DNA from 3 places in the Vibrio sp. 1580 genome. Region 1 is predicted to be linked to each of the others. Evidence: riboswitches for the same ligand, from Rfam matches in the RefSeq annotation. Region 1 holds a riboswitch; each other region holds the start of a gene.
The links. A riboswitch is a leader RNA that binds a small molecule or an ion and turns the genes downstream of it on or off. The one in region 1 is predicted to bind thiamine pyrophosphate.

Region 1 (6,324 bases):
TCATATCACTCATAGTCTTTCTCCAATTGATCCAAAATCGCTTGTTGAAGCGCGGCGCACTCTCCATCGAGAACTCGTGGTGGCTTGGAATCCGGAACAACCAAGTGCTGAGCTTGCGCAGGCGTGCCTTGCAGTACATAGAGTTGGTGAGCTAATCGCACCGCTTCTTGTGGGTCGTGGGTAATAAGAACAACGGTTTTATCTTTCAGTAACTCGGCAGACAAGGTTTGCAACTTATGGCGAGTAACCGCGTCCAACGCAGAGAAAGGCTCATCCATCAGAACCAGAGGCTTGTCTTGCATCAGAGTGCGAGCAAGGGCAACACGTTGTCTCATGCCGCCAGAGAGCTGAGCTGGCTTAGCATCCGGGTAATCGGCGAGTCCCACTTGGCTGAGTAAAGTCAGTGCACGTTGTTTATTTTGTTCTGGTGCTTGCTCTTGAGAAAATCGAGAACTGAGGCAGACGTTGTCTAACACATTCAACCACGGCAGCAACAAGTCTTGCTGCGCCATGTAGGCAATACGCTTGTGTAAGGTGATGCCATCCGTGGTCGTTAACTCGCCATGCCATTCGACTTTGTCGTCTAACAAACCCGCTAGATAACGAAGGATCGTCGTTTTTCCGCAGCCACTGCGACCAAGTAACACTGTCCATTGATTAGCAGGAATAGTCATACTCAACCCTGCTAGCGTTGGTGTTTGGCTGTCTTTGTATCGCAGACTAGCATCGGAAAGCTGAATGCCAATCGCGTTAGCGAACATAAGTATGACCCGCAAAAAAGTGGTTCACAGGGCCATGGCCTTTACCTACATCCAATTCATCAGCGTGCGCGATAGCTTGGCTGATGTACTGCTTACCCAGGTGCACCGCTTTGTGTAGGTTGTTGCCTTGGCCAAGATAAGACGCAATGGCGGAAGAAAGTGTACAGCCTGTGCCATGGGTGTTTTTGGTTGGAAATCGCTTGGCGCTAATTAACTCGGCACTGTCTTGCATGATAAGCAGATCGTTGCTGTTTTCATTTTCTTCAAGGTGACCGCCTTTGAGCAGAATAGCTTTGGCGCCAAGCGCACGAAGGTCGGTAATCATATCGTTCATTTCAGATTCTGATTGAGGCATTGGCTTACCCGTCAATGCTGCGCCTTCGGGTAGGTTAGGGGTAATGATGTCTGCGAGCGGAATCAATTCTTCTTTTAAAGTGCTGATTGCCGACTGTTCCAGTAATAGATCGCCGCTGGTGGCCACCATTACAGGGTCAATCACGAGGTGTTTTGGCTGGTATTGTTTAATTTTGTCAGCAACGACTTTGATGATGTTGGAATCGGCCAGCATGCCCACTTTTACTGCAACGATGTTGAGGTCGGTGAATACCGCATCGAGTTGACTCTCTACATGGTCGAGAGGAATTGGGAAAATCGCAGAGACGCCTTGAGTGTTTTGTGAGGTGATGGCGGTAATCACTGAGCAGGCAAAGCTACCAGTTGCGGACATCGCTTTGATGTCAGCTTGAATACCTGCACCGCCACCACTGTCTGAGCCCGCGATGGTCAATACGATAGGGGTAGGCAAGGCTGGCGTTTGATGTGAATGAGGTTGTGATTGCTGCGTCATGGTCGCTCCTACTACAAGACGTATAGGAACTGACCTTGACCATTGCAGATAGATCGATTTTTCGATCGCTATCGCTTACCTAAGAGGGGCGACGAAAGGCAAAGTGTGCATAGTTCCCTACGTCAGTGCTAACTGAATCAGGTTCAACGGGTCTCGAATTTCGATCTCAGCCAACACTTGTCGTGTGGCCCCCCGACTATTTCGTTCGGATGATAGCAGGACCATTGCGGAAGGGATACGTTTTTTGAGCGTAATTATAATGAGTATTCAATTATGCGAGGTGAGTGATAAAGTAAGCACCTAAATGGTTTGCTGGGTGGAATTTACTAGTGCAACGCTCTGGTGAATGAGCAGAACCTGGAATATTTAATAAATAATCGTGGTCTCGTTAAGCAAGGATTAGCATAAAACAAGGTTAAAAAACTGTTAAAATTTAACGTGTTGCCAATTTAACTTTGTTGAACTTTTTCACAGTTAATTAGGATGGCTAAGACGATCATCGAGCAAGGAGACTTCATGCTTAATTCTGTAACAGCGAAGTCAGTGATCGATCATGCGCTCTTTTTGGGGGCTGATTTCGCTGAACTATTCGTTGAACATCACCAAACCAACACTGTCCAGCTCGCATCTGGTGAAGTGGATAAGGTTAACTCGGGTATCGATTTTGGTATCGGTATTCGTCTTTTTTTCGGTCATAAGGTGCTTTACGGTTACACCAACAGCACAGATGAAGCCGAACTAAAGCGCGTAACCTCGCTGCTTGCTGCAAAAGACAAGCGTGAGCAAATCGCGTCAGCGGGTTCTTTGAATTTGAACCGCTACCCAATCCAACATGGTTGCCGCATGCCGCTAAGTAAGGATGCTAACCTAGATTCAAAAATCGCGTTTCTATTGAAAGTTGACCAAGCCGCACGTGCTGAGAGTGAGCATATCAGCCAGTTTATTGGCAGCGTGCTTCAGCGTGAACAACAAGTGTCTATCTTCAACTCAGAAGGTCTACACGTTGACGATACTCGCCACTACATTCGTGTTGCTGGTAACACTGTCGCGCAAAAAGGTAATGAGCAGTCTTCTGGTATGGAAGGTCCTGGCGCTCTTGCTGGTTGGGAATTCAGTGAACAGCTTGATGCCAAAGAGCTAGGTCAAACTATCGCGCAGCAAGCGTTAGTAAAACTTGGCGCAGATGCTTGTCCATCGGGTGAAATGCCGGTGGTGATTGGTAACGGCTTTGGCGGCGTTATCTTCCATGAAGCATGTGGTCACTTGCTAGAAACCACTTCAGTTGCGAAGAAAGCTTCAGTATTCCACGACAAGATGGGCGAAATGGTTGCTCACACCGCAGTGAATGCGGTCGATGATGGCACCATGACCAACGAATGGGGCTCGATTCATGTTGATGACGAAGGTATGAAGACTCAGCGCACTCAATTGATCAAAGACGGTAAGCTAACCAGCTTCATGGTCGATAAAATGGGTGGCATGAAGACAGGTTACGAGCCAACGGGTTCTGGTCGTCGTCAAAACTACAAGTTCGCACCAACCTCGCGTATGCGTAACACCTTTATCGAAGAAGGCGAGCATTCACTTGATGATATGCTGGCAGGCATCGAACGTGGCATCTATGCGAAGAAGATGGGCGGCGGCTCGGTTCAACCGGGCACGGGTGAGTTTAACTTTGCTGTTCGTGAAGCTTATCTCATTGAAAATGGCAAAATCACCAAGCCTCTGAAAACAGCAACGCTGATCAGCACAGGTCCAAAAGTGTTGAAAGAAATCAGCATGGTTGGTAAGGACATGGCGCTTGCGCCGGGCATGTGTGGTTCCGTGAGTGGCTCAGTGCCAACAACAGTCGGTCAGCCAACGCTGAAAGTCGATAATATTCTGGTAGGAGGCGGTAACTAATGAGCCAAGAACAACAACTTCTTAATGCGGTTGATTACGTCCTATCAGAAGCAAAACGCCAAGGTGCAGAAGCGGACGTCATTGTAAACCGCAACAGCAGCTTTTCTCTGAAAGCGAACCAAGGAAAGCTGGATGAGTACAAAGTAAGCTCAAGCCAAGTTCTGGGTGTTCGTGTTGTGAAAGATGCGCGCGTTGCGACAAGCTACTCTGAGTCGTTAGAGCAACCTAGCTTGGATTTAATGCTAACTAATGCACTGCAAAGTGCTCGCTTTTCCAAGCAAGATGAACATCAGACCATTAGTTGTGTGAACAGCCAAATCACGACTGACGTGGCTGAGATTGCTCAAGAAGACACAACTTCGGTTGATGAAAAAATTGAACTGTCTCTCGCACTTGAGCAAGGCGTAGTGGCTCTGCCTCACGCTTCTAGCGCACCTTACAATGGTTACAGCGATGGCGAAACACAACTGATCATTGCCAATACTCAAGGCACATTGTGTCAACACTTCGAGCGCTCGTTCACTTGTTACGCGTATACCTTGTTTGAAAAAGACGGCAAACAGTCAATGGCGGGTAGAATGTCACTTGGTCGCCGTTTTGATGAGTTGAATCCAGCTTACTGTATCGAAGGTGGCTACAACCTTGCTCGTGATCTTCTGGAAGGTGCTCCGGTTGCGACAGGTAACTACCCTGCTATTTTCCACATTAATGCGCTAGCAAGTTTATTCGGTGCTTTCGGCAGTGCTTTCTCTGGCGTAAGCGCGATGAAAGGCATTACGCCACTGGGTGACAAGCTTGGTCAACGTGTTGCGAGTGATTTAATTACCTTTACTGATACGGCTTACATGCCAAATGGTATGGCAATCGCGAGTTTTGATAGTGAAGGCTTCGCTACTCAAGATAATGTGTTGATCGCCAATGGCCAACTGAATACGCTATTGCACAATAGCCAAACAGCGAATTATTTGGGTGCAGTGTCGACGGCAAGTGCCGCTCGCGGTGCAAAATCGAGCTTAGACGTATCAGCGAATCACAAAGTGATTGCGACAGGCAACAGCAGTGCATCAGAAGTAAAAGCGGGAGAGTACCTAGAGTTAGTCGAGCTTCAAGGTGTCCATTCTGGTGCGGATGCAGTGAGTGGTGATTTCTCATTTGGTGCGAGTGGCTTCTTGTGCCGTGATGGAGAGCGCGTTCAACCAGTTCGTGGGATCACGGTAGCGGGTAACTTCTACAAGATGCTGCAAGAAGTTGAGGCAGTGGGTGATACTCAGTTAATTAACGATAGCCGAACTTTCTTCTCGCCAGACGTTCGTTTTGCTCGTTTGAGCATTGGTGGTAAGTAAACTTAGCATCCCTATAGAAACAAAAAAGAGGACTCAATGGAGTCCTCTTTCATTGTCTAGCAACGTGTGCGTGAATAACTAGAATTCGCGTATGTCCAACTCATTGTGGATCAATACCACACACTGAGAAGCGAAAAGCATCTTAGGACCTAAGCTGATCTTCTCTGTGCCAAGGCGCTTTAAGCTGTTAAAAGACTTTTTCGGCATCGGTATATGGTCAGTTAGCAAGAAACATGGATTTTCACCAATTTCTGCATCACGAACAAATTCGCCTTTCTTATCCAACATATATAGTTGGTGATCTTCTGCCAGTTCTTGCACTAGGCGTTCAAAGCTCACTGTACGAACGGTAATACCAGGTTCGACTTCACGAAGTTGCTCTTTACCCATACCAACCGAAGCATCCAAAGCGCGAGCCACTGCTGCAATCAAGGTTGACTCATGGAAGCCGCCAATGTTGGTGATGTCGTTGGAGCGAATAGTAATGGTGCGTGAGAAGTCTTTTGTGCTTTCCAAAACCAAGTGAACAACCACATCTTCACGGTGTGATTGAGCAACGAACATAGTGTTCATCATGGTATGAGCAAGAATCTCTGTATGCGCTTCATTACCAACACCTTCTAACAGTGCTTTGCTGGTGGTTGGCGCCGCGCGAGCTCGTAAAACAAAAGAGCGCATGAATTTAGCCTCTATATAGGAAGAGTGAATGCGCGGAAGTATATACCCAAGCAGGGAAGGGATGCGAGTTTAATAGCAAATGTGAACTTACTTACAAAGCTTCGATTGTCGTGCGGAGTGCGCTGGTTAAAATAGAGGTAACCTGTTAGGAGCGGTATATGGAAATCAAACAGATAAATAAAGACATTTATAAAAAGAAAGTAAACCTTGTGATTGGCGGTTTTGTTGCGTTGCTCGCCATCTCCTCTCTTGCCTTTAGTACCTTGCTGATTGTTTTGTTTGGCAACACTGAAGTCGTACCAGAACAATCAACGGGCAATTTCCATTGGAATTTGATTGGTGTCGTTCTCGCAGTTGCAACTTCCCTCTCTTTATTGAATCAAATTAAAACTCGACCATACATGGAAGAAGTGCTGTACGTTTGGAAACTCAAGCAACTGCACAACAAAATCTTTCGTAAACTAAAAAGCATTAAAGCAGCCGCGAGCAATGACAATGTAAAAGCGCTCACTACGCTTAAGTTCTATTACACCACGCAACGCCAAGTGTTTGAGTTAGACAACAACACACTGACGATGAGCAGTGTAAATAAAGAATTGGAGGCTATCGAGCAAATCGAAGCGGCGCAATCACTGGATCTTGATATCACCAGCTTTAAAGAGAGCTGGGTAGACACATACTGATTGCCTATTTATTACTTGAAGTTAACAACTGAGTGCTAAAATTAAGCGTTTGAGTGAGATTTAATCACTCGATGCTTTTTTTTAAGTTTTTTTCTAAAAAGGGGTTGCCA
Region 2 (6,324 bases), on a different contig from region 1:
AATATGGATAATTGAAAGTGATTGTTCGCAATTTAGAAACAATTGACTTTAGAACGCTTTCTATCTTTGTCACAAGCTGTCGACTACTGAGCTTAACCAAGTGCGCGCTGGAGTTAAACCTACCGAAATCTACTGTTAGCAAAGCCATAACCAAACTCGAACAACACTTTGAAGCCAAACTGCTAGAGCGCACAACCCGAAAGTTAGTGATCACCGAAGCTGGCCAAATGGTTTTAGAGCGTGCTGCAAGCTTAGTTGAGGAATTCCACTCAATTGGCCATGACGTTCAGGAGATGGAACAACAGATCCAAGGCCGGCTGCGTATTTCCGCGCCACCAGCGTTGGATGCGTATATGGCGGAGCACATCTTTTTGCCATTTTTAAAACAATGGCCAAAAGTACAAATTGCGTTAGAAGCATCGAACGATTTTGTTGATCTGTTTTCACACGGCTTTGATATGGCAATTAGAGTCGGTCAGATAGTTGATGATCGATTAATCGCAAAAAAATTAGGCTATACCACTCGAGTCCTGGCTGCTAGCCCTGAGTATTTAGCTGAGTTCGGTGTACCTGAAACGCCAGAAGATCTGACAAAACACAACTGTTTGAGGTATCAATATGTTTCAGAAATAGGGCCTTGGACGCTGATCTCACACGATAATACCGTCAATGTTTCAATAACCAGTAACTTCTCAAGTACAACTGTAGAAGCAATATTAAAAGGCGCACTTAAAGGACTAGGCATCGCGAACTTACCTGTGCAGAACATGACGCAAGAGCTAGAAAGTGGCACCTTAGTCAGAGTGTTACCGCAATGGCACACGGTACCAATGCCTATTTATTTAGTCTATCGTCCTGGAGCAAACCGCCCACGGCGTGTACAAGCAATGATTGACCATATCATGAGCTTAAGATCTCAATTTGAATTTGGCCCTCGGCATGGTTTGTGTTGCGGAGAAGCATAACCTAGCAACTATCAGGCACTAGCATGCTGCTCGGATAAATGCCGCAAGCTTCTCACTAGCATGCTGTTCACTCAATGCAGACATATCACCCGCGGCTTCCACTTTACCATCTGCCACAAACACAAAGTGGCTGGCAATCGCTTTGGCATCGCTTAAATGGTGCGTGACCATCAATACGGTTATTCCCCGCTCTGCTGCCAGTTTTTTTACCAAGCCTAGCATCTCTTCACGCAACACCGGATCAAGCGCCGAGAACGGCTCATCCAACAGCCACATGGGATGAGGCTGAACAAAACAACGCGCTAAGGCAACACGTTGACGCTGGCCACCAGAAAGATGCTCTGGCAAACGGTCGAGGTACTCTGCAACACCAACTTGCTGCGCGGCTTGTTCAATCTGACGATTTTGGTCCACCGTAAGCTTTAGCCCTGGGTGTAAGCCCAAACCGATGTTGTCACGCACCGATAAGTGAGCAAACAAATTGTGCTCTTGGAACAACATAGAGAACGGACGCAGATAAGGCTCTTTACGCACAATGGACTCACCATCAACACAAATATCACCACGGTCAGGATGGATGAATCCTGCCACCAACGCCAGCAAGGTTGACTTCCCTGCCCCACTTGGTCCCATCAGCGATACAATCTGTCCTTGCTCAATCGTTAAGTCAAAACGAAACAGTTCACGTTGGTAGGTGTACTGCACATCATCCAACACTAACATTACGCTCTCTCCTTCGTTTTCAATACTTTCTCAATCAAGGCAAAACAGCCCACACTCAACAACAATAGGGTCACCGATACCACCGCAGCTGCGTCCATCTGATAACTGCCAAGCAACTGGAACAAATACAGAGGTAAGGTACGAAACTCTTGTCCACCAAACAGTGCTATGGCACTTAAATCCCCTATTGCAAACATAAAGCTGATCGCAAACGCATGTGCAAACGGCTTGCGTAGCGCCTGCCACTCCACCACTTTAAACCGTTGCCAGCCACGCATGCCTAAGCTGGCACATACATACTGATACTGTTGTTCAATGTGCAGCATTGGCTGCGCTAGCGTTTTGATCACGTAAGGCAAAGCCATCAAACCGTTCACCAAAATCACGACAAAAAATGCCAAGCTAAAAACATCGGTAAATGCGCGCAGTAGTAAGAATAAACCGGTGCTAATCACCAGACCTGGAGTCACCAAAATAACGGTGCCGATTAACTCAATCTGATCGGCTCGCGTGTTTTTGTACTGCAACCGCCAACGGCGACTGGTCAATAGTATGGACACCCCTGCAGCGACCGCAAGCGCGCTAGCGACACAGGCGACTTTGAGGGAGTTCAATAGCGCAGACCAAAAACGCTCATCGGTTAATACTGTCCAAACTTGTTGGTTGATGCCACTCAGTAACACCATCAATAACGGCGGTATTACCAGTAAAAAGGCACCTATGATCCAAAAGCTATCCCAAGCTTTTGACCACCCATGATCCTTCGTTAAATATTGCTGTACCGATGTGCTTCCAGCACTGATAGAAACAGGCCTTGTTAACTTCTGCACTCCAATAGCAAGCAGTCCACATAACAGCATCTGCCACAGCGCCAATAACGCCCCAGCTTGTAAATCAAAATCAAACTTAATCGCTTGGTAAATGGCCAATTCAATGGTGGTGGATTTTGGCCCGCCCCCCAATGCCATTACAGTGGCAAAACTGGTAAAGCACAACATAAACACCAACCCACAAACGTGGGGAAGCTGCTGCCTTAAACGCGGCCATTCTACCCAGCGAAACTTATCCCAATGGCTCATCCCAAGATGCGCGCAAAGCTTATGCTGCTCGGCAGGAATAGACTCCAAGGCTTGCAGAAGCAATCGTGCCGCGTAAGGTAAATTAAAGAACACATGGGCGAGTAAAATGCCGTTCAAACCGTAAATAGAGAATGGCAGTTTAGTGTCGAAACTTTGCAACCACTGCGCCAACAAACCACTGTTGCCATAAATCGCTAACAGCCCAAAAACACCAACCAAAACCGGCAAAACCAGTGTCGATGCAAACAGCTTAAGCAGTAATGATTTACCAATAAATTGGCGACGCGAAAGTGCGTGCGCTACTGGAATGGCAAAGCCAACACTGAGCAATGTGGAAAGAAACGCTTGGTAGAAACTGAACTTGGTGACATGTTGATAGTACGGGTCGCCCCATACCACAGACACATCAAGTGAAGGGGCTTGAACAATCAAAGCACCTAGGGCAGAAATAACAAAGGTCGCGATGATCATCGCGACCCCTAAACCTATTTTTGGAACAGAATTCAAAGGTAAAACCTATCTCATTCAGATGAGGATGGAAACGTCAGCTAAAACGTCAATGCGCTTTGCCATTCGCGAATCCAAGACTTACGCATTTTTGCCACTTCATCAGCACTAAAGCTCAACGACTTGCTTGGAACACTCAAAGTTTCAAAACCTTTAGGTAACTCAACGTCAGTGACTGGGTACATCCAGTTACCCGTTGGCATCGCCGATTGGAACTCATCACTTAAAATGAAACTCATAAATTGATCAGCAAGTTCTGAATTTTTTGCCCCTTTCACTTTGGCGGCTACTTCAACTTGCATGTAGTGGCCTTCAGCAAAATTCGCCGTAGCAAACTTCGAATCGTTTTCCGCAATTAAGTGGTACGCAGGTGAAGTGGTGTAAGAAAGCACTAAATCGGACTCACCATTGAGGAACATAGAATACGCCTCAGACCAACCTTTCGTGACCGTTACGGTTTTGCTCGCTAGCTTCTGCCACGCTTGCGTCACATCGTCGCCATAAATAGATTTCATCCATAGCATTAAGCCTTGGCCCGGCGTTGAAGTCCGCGGATCTTGGTAAATCACTTTCAGATCGTTGCGCGTTTCCACCAGCTCTTTCATGCTTTTCGGCGGATTAGCCAGTTTCTCTTTGTTGTACACAAACGCGAAGTAGCCGTAATCGTACGGTACAAACGTCGTGTCACTCCAACCGTTTGGTAACACTGTGTTAGCCGTATCCACATTGTGCTCGGCAAGCAGATCGGTTTTCTTCGCTTCTGCCATCAGATTGTTATCCAAACCTAATACGATGTCCGCTTTGCTATTACCGCCTTCAAGACGAAGACGATTCAGAATCGACACACCATCGTCCAACGCTACGAAGTTAACGTCACAGCCACATTTTGCTTCAAAAGCTTGCTCGATTTTAGGACCCGGCCCCCAATCTGCGGCAAAAGAGTCGTAGGTATAGATGGTTAATGTGTTTTCAGCGGCAAACGCTGAAGTAGAAGTGATTGCAGCTAAGGCAATCAGATTTAGAGTGGGTTTCACTGCTCGCTCTCCATGAGTATTTCAGAGAAATAAGTTGAGCGGCACAGGGTTTGAGGCGGCTATTAAGGACTTCCAATATCCAGACTCAATTCCTACGCCAGCATTATCTGGTTCAGGTAATACGGGTCCCTAGTTAAACACTTAGGTCTCAGCGCCCCAATGCATTGATTGACTCAATGCTAAATGGGTTTGCTCCCCGATGAGTTGGATGGATTGTAAAGGTATTTGAGTGGTTACACAATCAGCTCACGATCGCTGGTCATAACCCCAACGAGGCACCAAACCTTGCTCAATACCTAAGTGGTCAAGAATTCTCGCCACCATAAAATCCACTAAGTCTTCAATACTCTTTGGCTGATGATAGAAGCCTGGAGCTGCTGGCATGATGGTGACGCCCATTTGCGACAGTTTGTGCATGTTCTCCAGATGTAGCGTTGAAAATGGTGTTTCGCGAACCACGAGCAACAGCTGCCCGCGCTCTTTCATTACCACATCAGCGGCCCGCTCGATCAAGTTATCTGACATACCATGCGCAATCGCTGCAACGCTTCCCGCAGAACATGGGCAAACCACCATTTGCTTTGGTGCAGCAGAACCAGACGCAACCGGTGAGAACCAGTCATCTTTACCGCAAACGGTGATGTTATCGGGATTGCAGTTCAGGTGCTCTACCAATGCTTGCTGCGCCGCTTCTGGGCCACTTGGTAGCTTAAGATTATGCTCGGTTGCCATCACAACACGAGCCGCCGAAGAAATCAGAACGTAGACATGATAATCCGCCGCAACCAAGCATTCTAAAAGACGAAGGCCGTAGGGAGCACCAGAAGCACCCGTTAATGCCAACGTGATGGCTTTTTTATGAGAGGGTTGTGTTTTGTTTTGCATATCAATCAGGCTTTTTGTTTTAACTGCTCAAGAAGTTTTCCGTGAATACCACCAAAGCCACCGTTGCTCATGACTAGAATTTGGTCACCTGGTCGCGCACGTTCGACGATCTTGGCTACAAAGTTATCTATATCCGCATCGACAAACGCTGGCTGTGTGCATTGGTCGGCAATGTCTTGCACAGACCACTCGATATTATCTGGCTGGAACAAGAAGACTTCATCTGCACTGTGTAGTGACTCTGCAAGTGTGTTTTTGTGTACACCTCGCTTCATGGTGGCAGACCGCGGCTCTAACACAGCAAGGATGCGTTTTTCACCTACCTTGTTACGCAAACCACCGACAGTAAGTTCAATTGCCGTTGGGTGATGCGCAAAATCATCGTAAACCGTCACACCTTGTTCTTCACCTTTCAGCTCTAAACGGCGCTTGGTATTGATGAAACGCCCTAATGCCTGGCAAGCAAGATCCGGAGTGACTCCAACATGTCGTGCAGCAGCGATTGCCATCAGCGCATTATCCACATTGTGGTCACCCACCAAATTCCATTCGACGGTACCAACCTTCTCGCCTTGCAACGCAACGTCAAATTTTGAGCCATCAAGCACTAATTTGTGCGCTTGCCAGTCACCATTCTCACCAGAGAACTGTTTTTCAGTCCAGCAGCCACGCTCTAATACATCCGCTAACGCTTGATCTTTCCTCGGCGCTAAGATCAATCCATTGCCCGGTACAGTTCGCACTAAATGATGGAATTGGCGCTTGATCGCTTCTAGATCATCGAAGATATCAGCATGATCGAACTCAAGGTTATTCATGATTAAAGTGCGAGGATGGTAATGCACAAACTTAGAACGCTTATCGAAAAAAGCACTGTCATATTCGTCGGCTTCAACGACAAAAAACATGCTTTCACCCAAACGAGCAGACACTCCGAAGTTACCGAGTACCCCACCGACTAAGAAACCCGGTTGATAACCACAATCTTCAAGTATCCAGGCAAGCATGCTCGACGTGGTCGTTTTCCCATGTGTACCCGATACCGCCAATACCCAACGATCATGCAGCAAAAACTCGTTGAGCCACTGCGGGCCAGAGGTGTAACGCATGTTAGTGTTGAGCACATGCTCG
Region 3 (6,324 bases), on a different contig from region 1:
CTATTGATGGTAATCCTGTTAAAGCGCCTTATAAGCTCACTCAGCACAAAATTGGTCCGGGAATGAGGTTAGATATCGGATTGATTGCTCCGAAGGCTGGAACACGTGTTTATGTGCGTCAAATGAAAGGACGCTTCCCATTCCCTTTGTGCGAGTTTGACGTTGTTGAGTCTGACCTGTCGAACAACCAGAAACTGCCTTTATTACCTCTCAACCCTGTACCAGCTCTCGATTTGAAAAATGCAGAGCAAATCGATTATGTGTTTGAGTGGGAGGGGGCGATCACTCCTGCTGATCAATCGGGCAAAGCGATCCCCCAATTCTGGCTGATGAACAAACGGGCTTGGGAGGGAATGAGCAAAGATAATATTCCAGCGCCGCTTTCAACATTGGAGATTGGAAAAACCTATATCTTCAACCTAAAGAACGTCACCCAATATCATCATCCTATTCATCTTCATGGACACACATTTACGGTTCTTGAGTTAGATGGCAAAAAACTCGACGAACCGTTTCATACCGATACGGTCTTACTTGGAAAAAACGGCAGTGCGAAAGCGGCATTTGTTGCAGATAACCCAGGGCGTTGGATGTACCATTGTCATGTAATTGAACATATGAAGACGGGTTTGATGGGGTACATTGAAGTAAAGTGACTCCTGTAACTTTTAAAATCTTGATAAGTTTTAAGCGCTATACTTTGCTGAATTCTAAGATTGTATAATCACTATTGCCGTAAATTTGATTACAATGTCGCCATTAACTTTTCTGGGGGAATTATGGGACAACTATCCGTTTTGGGTTTTATTGCATTGGGTGGTGCATTTGGTGCATGTTCTCGTTACTTAATTTCTGAACTTTGTGTCATTTTATTGGGGCGTGGTTTTCCATATGGTACGTTAACCGTTAACGTTGTTGGCTCATTTATGATGGGCTTATTGATAGCAGCTTTCGATAATGAACTTTTGGCAACGGAACCTTGGCGACAAGTGATTGGCTTGGGTTTTTTAGGGGCACTAACGACGTTTTCCACCTTCTCGATGGATAATGTGTTGCTTATGCAGCAGGGCGCTTTCTTTAAGATGGGGTTGAACGTATTGTTGAATGTAGTGTTAAGTATTTCAGCTGCGTGGATAGGCTTTCAATTATTGATGCGCAGCTAGCAAAGTAGTTAAAAATTGAACAGGTCGGCTTGGTTTCACCAAGCCGTTTTTATATACTGACATCACTTGTCGGAGTGCCATAAGGCTGAGACCGTTAATTCGGGATCCGTTGAACCTGATCAGATTAGAATCTGCGAAGGGAACAAGAGAAGATATTCACACCGGAGTTCTTTCTGGTTGACCTATCAAAAGTCGAATGTTGTTACAGGCAAATATCGTAAGCTTTAACTAGCCTTAATTTGACTCCTCTTGTCGCATCTATCCGCCAAGCATTTTTATCCAATTACTTTTTATCTAGTATAACAAAGCAAGGAAAAATGCTATGTCGAGTCGCAAACAAGCGAGACTGGAAGCAAAACAGTTCATTGATACACTCTCGGTACAACCGTACCCCAATTCAAGCAAAGTCTACGTAGAAGGTTCACGTCCAGATATTCGTGTGCCAATGCGTGAAATATCACTCGCTGATAGCCTTATTGGAGGCACAAAAGAAGCGCCTATTTTCGAACCTAATGAGCCAGTACGCGTTTACGATACGTCGGGTGTATACACAGATCCAGAGCACACCATAGACCTCTATAACGGCTTACCTAAGCTGAGAGAAGGGTGGATTGAAGAGCGCGCCGATACTGAGCTACTTGATGAAGTAAGCTCGGTGTACACCAAAGAACGCTTAGAAGACGAAACACTAGACGATCTTCGTTACGGTAATCTACCACGTATTCGACGTGCCAAAGATGGCCATTGTGTGACTCAATTGCACTATGCTCGCAAAGGTATTATTACCCCAGAAATGGAATATATCGCGCTGCGTGAAAACATGGGGCGTGCCAAGTATCGCGATGAAGTGCTGAATCAACAGCATCCGGGTCAAAGCTTCGGAGCGAACCTACCAAAAGATATTACCGCCGAATTCGTGCGTAAAGAAGTCGCCGAAGGTCGCGCTATTATCCCTTCCAATATTAACCACCCAGAATCTGAACCAATGATCATTGGCCGTAATTTTTTGGTCAAGGTGAATGCCAACATCGGTAACTCATCGGTCACTTCTTCGATTGAAGAAGAAGTAGAGAAGTTAGTATGGGCAACGCGCTGGGGTGGCGATACCGTTATGGATCTCTCTACTGGACGTAATATTCACGAAACTCGCGAGTGGATTCTACGTAACAGTCCGGTTCCGATCGGTACCGTACCAATGTACCAAGCGCTTGAGAAAGTGAATGGTGTTGCTGAAAACCTTAACTGGGAAGTGATGCGCGATACCCTGATTGAGCAAGCAGAGCAGGGCGTTGACTACTTTACTATCCATGCCGGTTTACTACTTCGTTATGTGCCAATGACTGCAAAACGCGTTACTGGCATCGTCTCTCGTGGTGGTTCTATCATCGCGAAATGGTGTTTAGCGCATCACCAAGAAAGCTTCTTATATACCCACTTCCGAGAGATCTGTGAAATCTGTGCTAAGTATGATGTGGCACTTTCTCTCGGTGATGGTCTGCGTCCTGGCTCGGTGGCCGATGCTAACGACGAAGCGCAATTTGCAGAGCTTCGTACCCTTGGTGAGTTAACCAAGATAGCGTGGGAATACGACGTACAGGTGATTATCGAAGGTCCTGGTCATGTTCCAATGCACATGATCAAAGAGAACATGGAAGAACAGTTAGAGCACTGCCATGAAGCTCCTTTCTATACCCTTGGCCCATTGACGACAGACGTTGCTCCAGGTTACGACCATATTACTTCAGGTATTGGTGCTGCCATGATTGGCTGGTATGGCTGTGCGATGCTTTGCTACGTCACTCCTAAAGAGCATCTTGGTTTACCAAACAAAGAAGACGTGAAAGTAGGCATGATAACTTACAAGCTTGCTGCGCACGCCGCGGATTTGGCGAAGGGACATCCTGGTGCACAAGTTCGTGATAACGCGCTTTCTAAAGCTCGCTTCGAGTTCCGCTGGGAAGACCAATTCAACTTATCACTCGATCCAGATACCGCGCGCGCTTTCCATGACGAAACCTTGCCTCAAGAGTCTGGAAAAGTTGCTCACTTCTGTTCGATGTGCGGGCCAAAGTTCTGCTCGATGAAGATCTCGCAAGAGGTTCGAGAATATGCGAAAGACACAGAGCAAGTTGCTGCGGACCAAGCTATCTCAATCAAAATGCTGGATGACCCTCTTGAGGGGATGCGTCAGAAATCGCAAGAATTTAGAGAGTCAGGTTCTGAGCTATACCACCCAGCAGCACATGCCGAGGTGAGTGACTAATGAGCAAAATCCTTATTCCGTCATCGTTGATTGAACTGACAGGTTTAGTTCAGCAATGTTTGTTGTTGGCGAAAGAACAGGGTTTTTGCATTGAAGACATTGAGTTGGGTGTGAGCCCAACTCAATCTATTCAGCTTGTTCGCGGCCAACAGACCACACACATAACGACTGATCTCATTGATGATTATGACTCTGAGAATGAGAGTTCATTTGTGCTCTATTACCGCTCTGCTTTATCGGTAGAAGCGTGTGCTAAGCAACCGTCGAAAGCGATTCATATTGGCATTGCTGATACGCAGGTATCCGATGAAAAGGAGAAAGTGTTTCAGCTTGATATCTGGCGTCACCCAATTAACAACGAAGTGAGAGCGCTTTCCGTTAAGTCCAAATTCAACGCAATGTTCAATCCTGAACATCACCTTGCTTGGATAGTAACGCTGACAGTACTCGATTTTCCTATCGAAGATGCGTTAACACTTGCTCGAGGAATGCTAACTCAGCAAGCGAATGTTTCACGTGAAACACTGTTGAATGACAACCTTGATGAGGGAAGATCTACTCGGTGGGCTGACCAATTTGATGATTTCCCCACACCTGTACTGGAGGATAACCGACTAGGTATTCAAGTTGGTTGGTCTGCACAAGGCGAGAGCGTTAGCTTTCCAACTCTGACTAAGCAAAGTCTAGGGCTCTACCCAGTCGTTGATGACGTTGCTTGGATTGAGCGTTTACTGCCACTAGGCATCAACACTATTCAACTGCGAATCAAGGACCCACAACAAGCCGATTTAGAACAACAGATCATTCGAGCAATTGAGCTAGGTCGTCAGTATCAAGCACAAGTGTTCATCAATGACTATTGGCAGTTGGCAATCAAGCATGGCGCTTATGGTGTTCACCTAGGACAAGAAGACATAGAAGAATCGAATTTGGCTCAGCTAACTAAAGCCGGCATTCGTCTTGGTCTTTCTACTCATGGTTATTATGAGCTACTGCGCATCGTACAAATTCATCCTAGTTACATCGCGCTAGGGCATATTTTCCCAACCACCACAAAACAGATGCCATCGAAACCACAAGGTTTGGTGCGCTTGTCTCTTTATCAAAAGCTGATTGATAGCATTCCTTACGGAAACACAGAGTTGGTTTTCCGTCCCGCAAAAGACAAAGCAGGTAGTGACTATGTGCTTGGCTTTCCGACGGTCGCGATTGGTGGCATTGACCAATCTAATGCAGACCAAGTTTGGCGCACAGGCGTCTCTAGTTTGGCAGTTGTGCGTGCTATTACGTTGGCAGAATCACCTCAGTTCGTTATCGAGTTTTTTGCACAACTGATGAAGGAAAGACAGCTAACGTTTACTGATCAGAATAGTGAGTTGGCGCTTAGTAAGAGAGGCGAGCATGCTCACGGATAAGCAGTTCCTTCGCTATCAACGTCAAGTCGCTCTGCCAGAAATTGCCGAAGTTGGGCAAGAGCGTTTGAGCAAATCGCATGTGCTGATCATCGGTTGTGGTGGATTGGGGAGCGCAGCGAGTTTGTACTTGGCGTCAGCGGGCGTTGGTAAATTGGTTGTAGTCGATGACGATGAAGTTGATAGCAGTAACCTACAACGTCAGATCATTTATCGTGAACAAGACCTCCAAGTTGCGAAAACAAAAGCGACTGTAAAGCAACTTACTGAACTTAATACTATGGTTCAAATTCGTGCTATCAATAAGCGATTAGACAAAGCACAGCTTCAGCTTGAGGTGATGCTAGCGGATGTGGTGCTCGACTGCACCGATAACATGCCAACGCGTCAGCTAATTAACCAAGTTTGTTTCGAGCAAAATACGCCACTCATCTCAGCGGCGGCAATTGGTTGGCAAGGGCAATTTGCTGTCTTTGATTACCAAACACCAAGTGAACAAGAAGTGCAGAGTAAAGCCTGTTACCGCTGTTTGTATCCGTTTGACGAATTACCACAAAGTCAAAAATGCAGTGAGAGCGGTGTTGTCGGCCCGGTAGTGGGCACACTTGGTAACTACCAAGCGATAGCGGCAATTCAAAAACTGGCGACGGGAAAGTTTCATGTCGAGACTGCCAAGTTGCATCTGTTTGATGGGTTGAAACTGCAATGGCAAACCATGGCGATAAGCAAAGACAAACAGTGCCAAGTATGTGCTCAGATTTAGCTTACGAGTATACGAGTAATAGGCAGAATTAAGAGAGTTGGAAGCAATGACGTTATCAGAACAACAAACAACACAAATGACCGCTGCTGACTTAGATGTGATCACTATTGTCATCAATGACCAGTCACATCGAGTTGCCAGTGAGTCGAATCTACAGCAAATCATTAGTCAATTTGCGCTACCAGAAAAGGGCTGCGTTTTTGCAATTAATAACAATGTTGTGCCGCGCAGTGAGTGGGCTAGCACAGTTCTTTCACAGGGAGATAGTATCTCTTTGTTTCAAGCGATCGCAGGGGGTTAAAGTCGATGCTTAAAATTGGTGATAAACAATTCGAATCAAGACTGTTCACGGGAACCGGGAAGTTTGCCAACAGCCGATTAATGGCAGAAGCGATTCAAGTGTCGGGATCTCAACTTGCGACTATGGCGTTGAAGCGTGTGGATGTGAACGACCAACAAGACGATATTTTGCTGCCGTTAGTACAAGCGGGTGTGAACTTATTGCCAAACACATCAGGTGCAAAGAATGCTAAAGATGCTGTGTTTGCTGCACAACTGGCGCGAGAAGCGTTGGGTACTAACTGGCTAAAACTGGAAATTCATCCAGACCCGAAGTACTTGATGCCAGATCCAATTGAGACACTTGCAGCCGCTGAACAGCTGGTTCGTGAGGGTTTCATTGTCCTTCCTTATTGTCATGCTGACCCGGTTCTATGTAAACGA

Region 2: another riboswitch for thiamine pyrophosphate. It lies ahead of thiB (thiamine ABC transporter substrate binding subunit); the one in region 1 lies ahead of thiD (bifunctional hydroxymethylpyrimidine kinase/phosphomethylpyrimidine kinase).
Region 3: another riboswitch for thiamine pyrophosphate. It lies ahead of thiC (phosphomethylpyrimidine synthase ThiC); the one in region 1 lies ahead of thiD (bifunctional hydroxymethylpyrimidine kinase/phosphomethylpyrimidine kinase).

Annotation. Positions count from the first base shown of each region.
Region 1 covers NZ_JAWOVT010000003.1:418-6,741, reverse strand. The annotation lists gene R7093_RS05335 (ABC transporter permease) at 1-13, opposite strand, end outside; gene R7093_RS05330 (ABC transporter ATP-binding protein) at 6-761, opposite strand; gene thiD (bifunctional hydroxymethylpyrimidine kinase/phosphomethylpyrimidine kinase) at 751-1,608, opposite strand; TPP riboswitch at 1,706-1,813, opposite strand; gene R7093_RS05320 (TldD/PmbA family protein) at 2,125-3,510, shown strand; gene R7093_RS05315 (TldD/PmbA family protein) at 3,510-4,853, shown strand; gene trmY (tRNA (pseudouridine(54)-N(1))-methyltransferase TrmY) at 4,932-5,531, opposite strand; gene R7093_RS05305 (DUF3087 domain-containing protein) at 5,690-6,214, shown strand.
Region 2 covers NZ_JAWOVT010000006.1:61,698-68,021, forward strand. The annotation lists gene R7093_RS11205 (LysR family transcriptional regulator) at 18-965, shown strand; gene thiQ (thiamine ABC transporter ATP-binding protein) at 984-1,688, opposite strand; gene thiP (thiamine/thiamine pyrophosphate ABC transporter permease ThiP) at 1,688-3,274, opposite strand; gene thiB (thiamine ABC transporter substrate binding subunit) at 3,316-4,308, opposite strand; TPP riboswitch at 4,381-4,517, opposite strand; gene R7093_RS11225 (flavin prenyltransferase UbiX) at 4,555-5,193, opposite strand; gene mpl (UDP-N-acetylmuramate:L-alanyl-gamma-D-glutamyl-meso-diaminopimelate ligase) at 5,199-6,324, opposite strand, start outside.
Region 3 covers NZ_JAWOVT010000025.1:1,047-7,370, forward strand. The annotation lists gene R7093_RS22965 (multicopper oxidase family protein) at 1-656, shown strand, start outside; gene crcB (fluoride efflux transporter CrcB) at 780-1,163, shown strand; TPP riboswitch at 1,224-1,322, shown strand; gene thiC (phosphomethylpyrimidine synthase ThiC) at 1,486-3,426, shown strand; gene R7093_RS22980 (thiamine phosphate synthase) at 3,426-4,841, shown strand; gene R7093_RS22985 (HesA/MoeB/ThiF family protein) at 4,828-5,601, shown strand; gene thiS (sulfur carrier protein ThiS) at 5,648-5,902, shown strand; gene R7093_RS22995 (thiazole synthase) at 5,908-6,324, shown strand, end outside.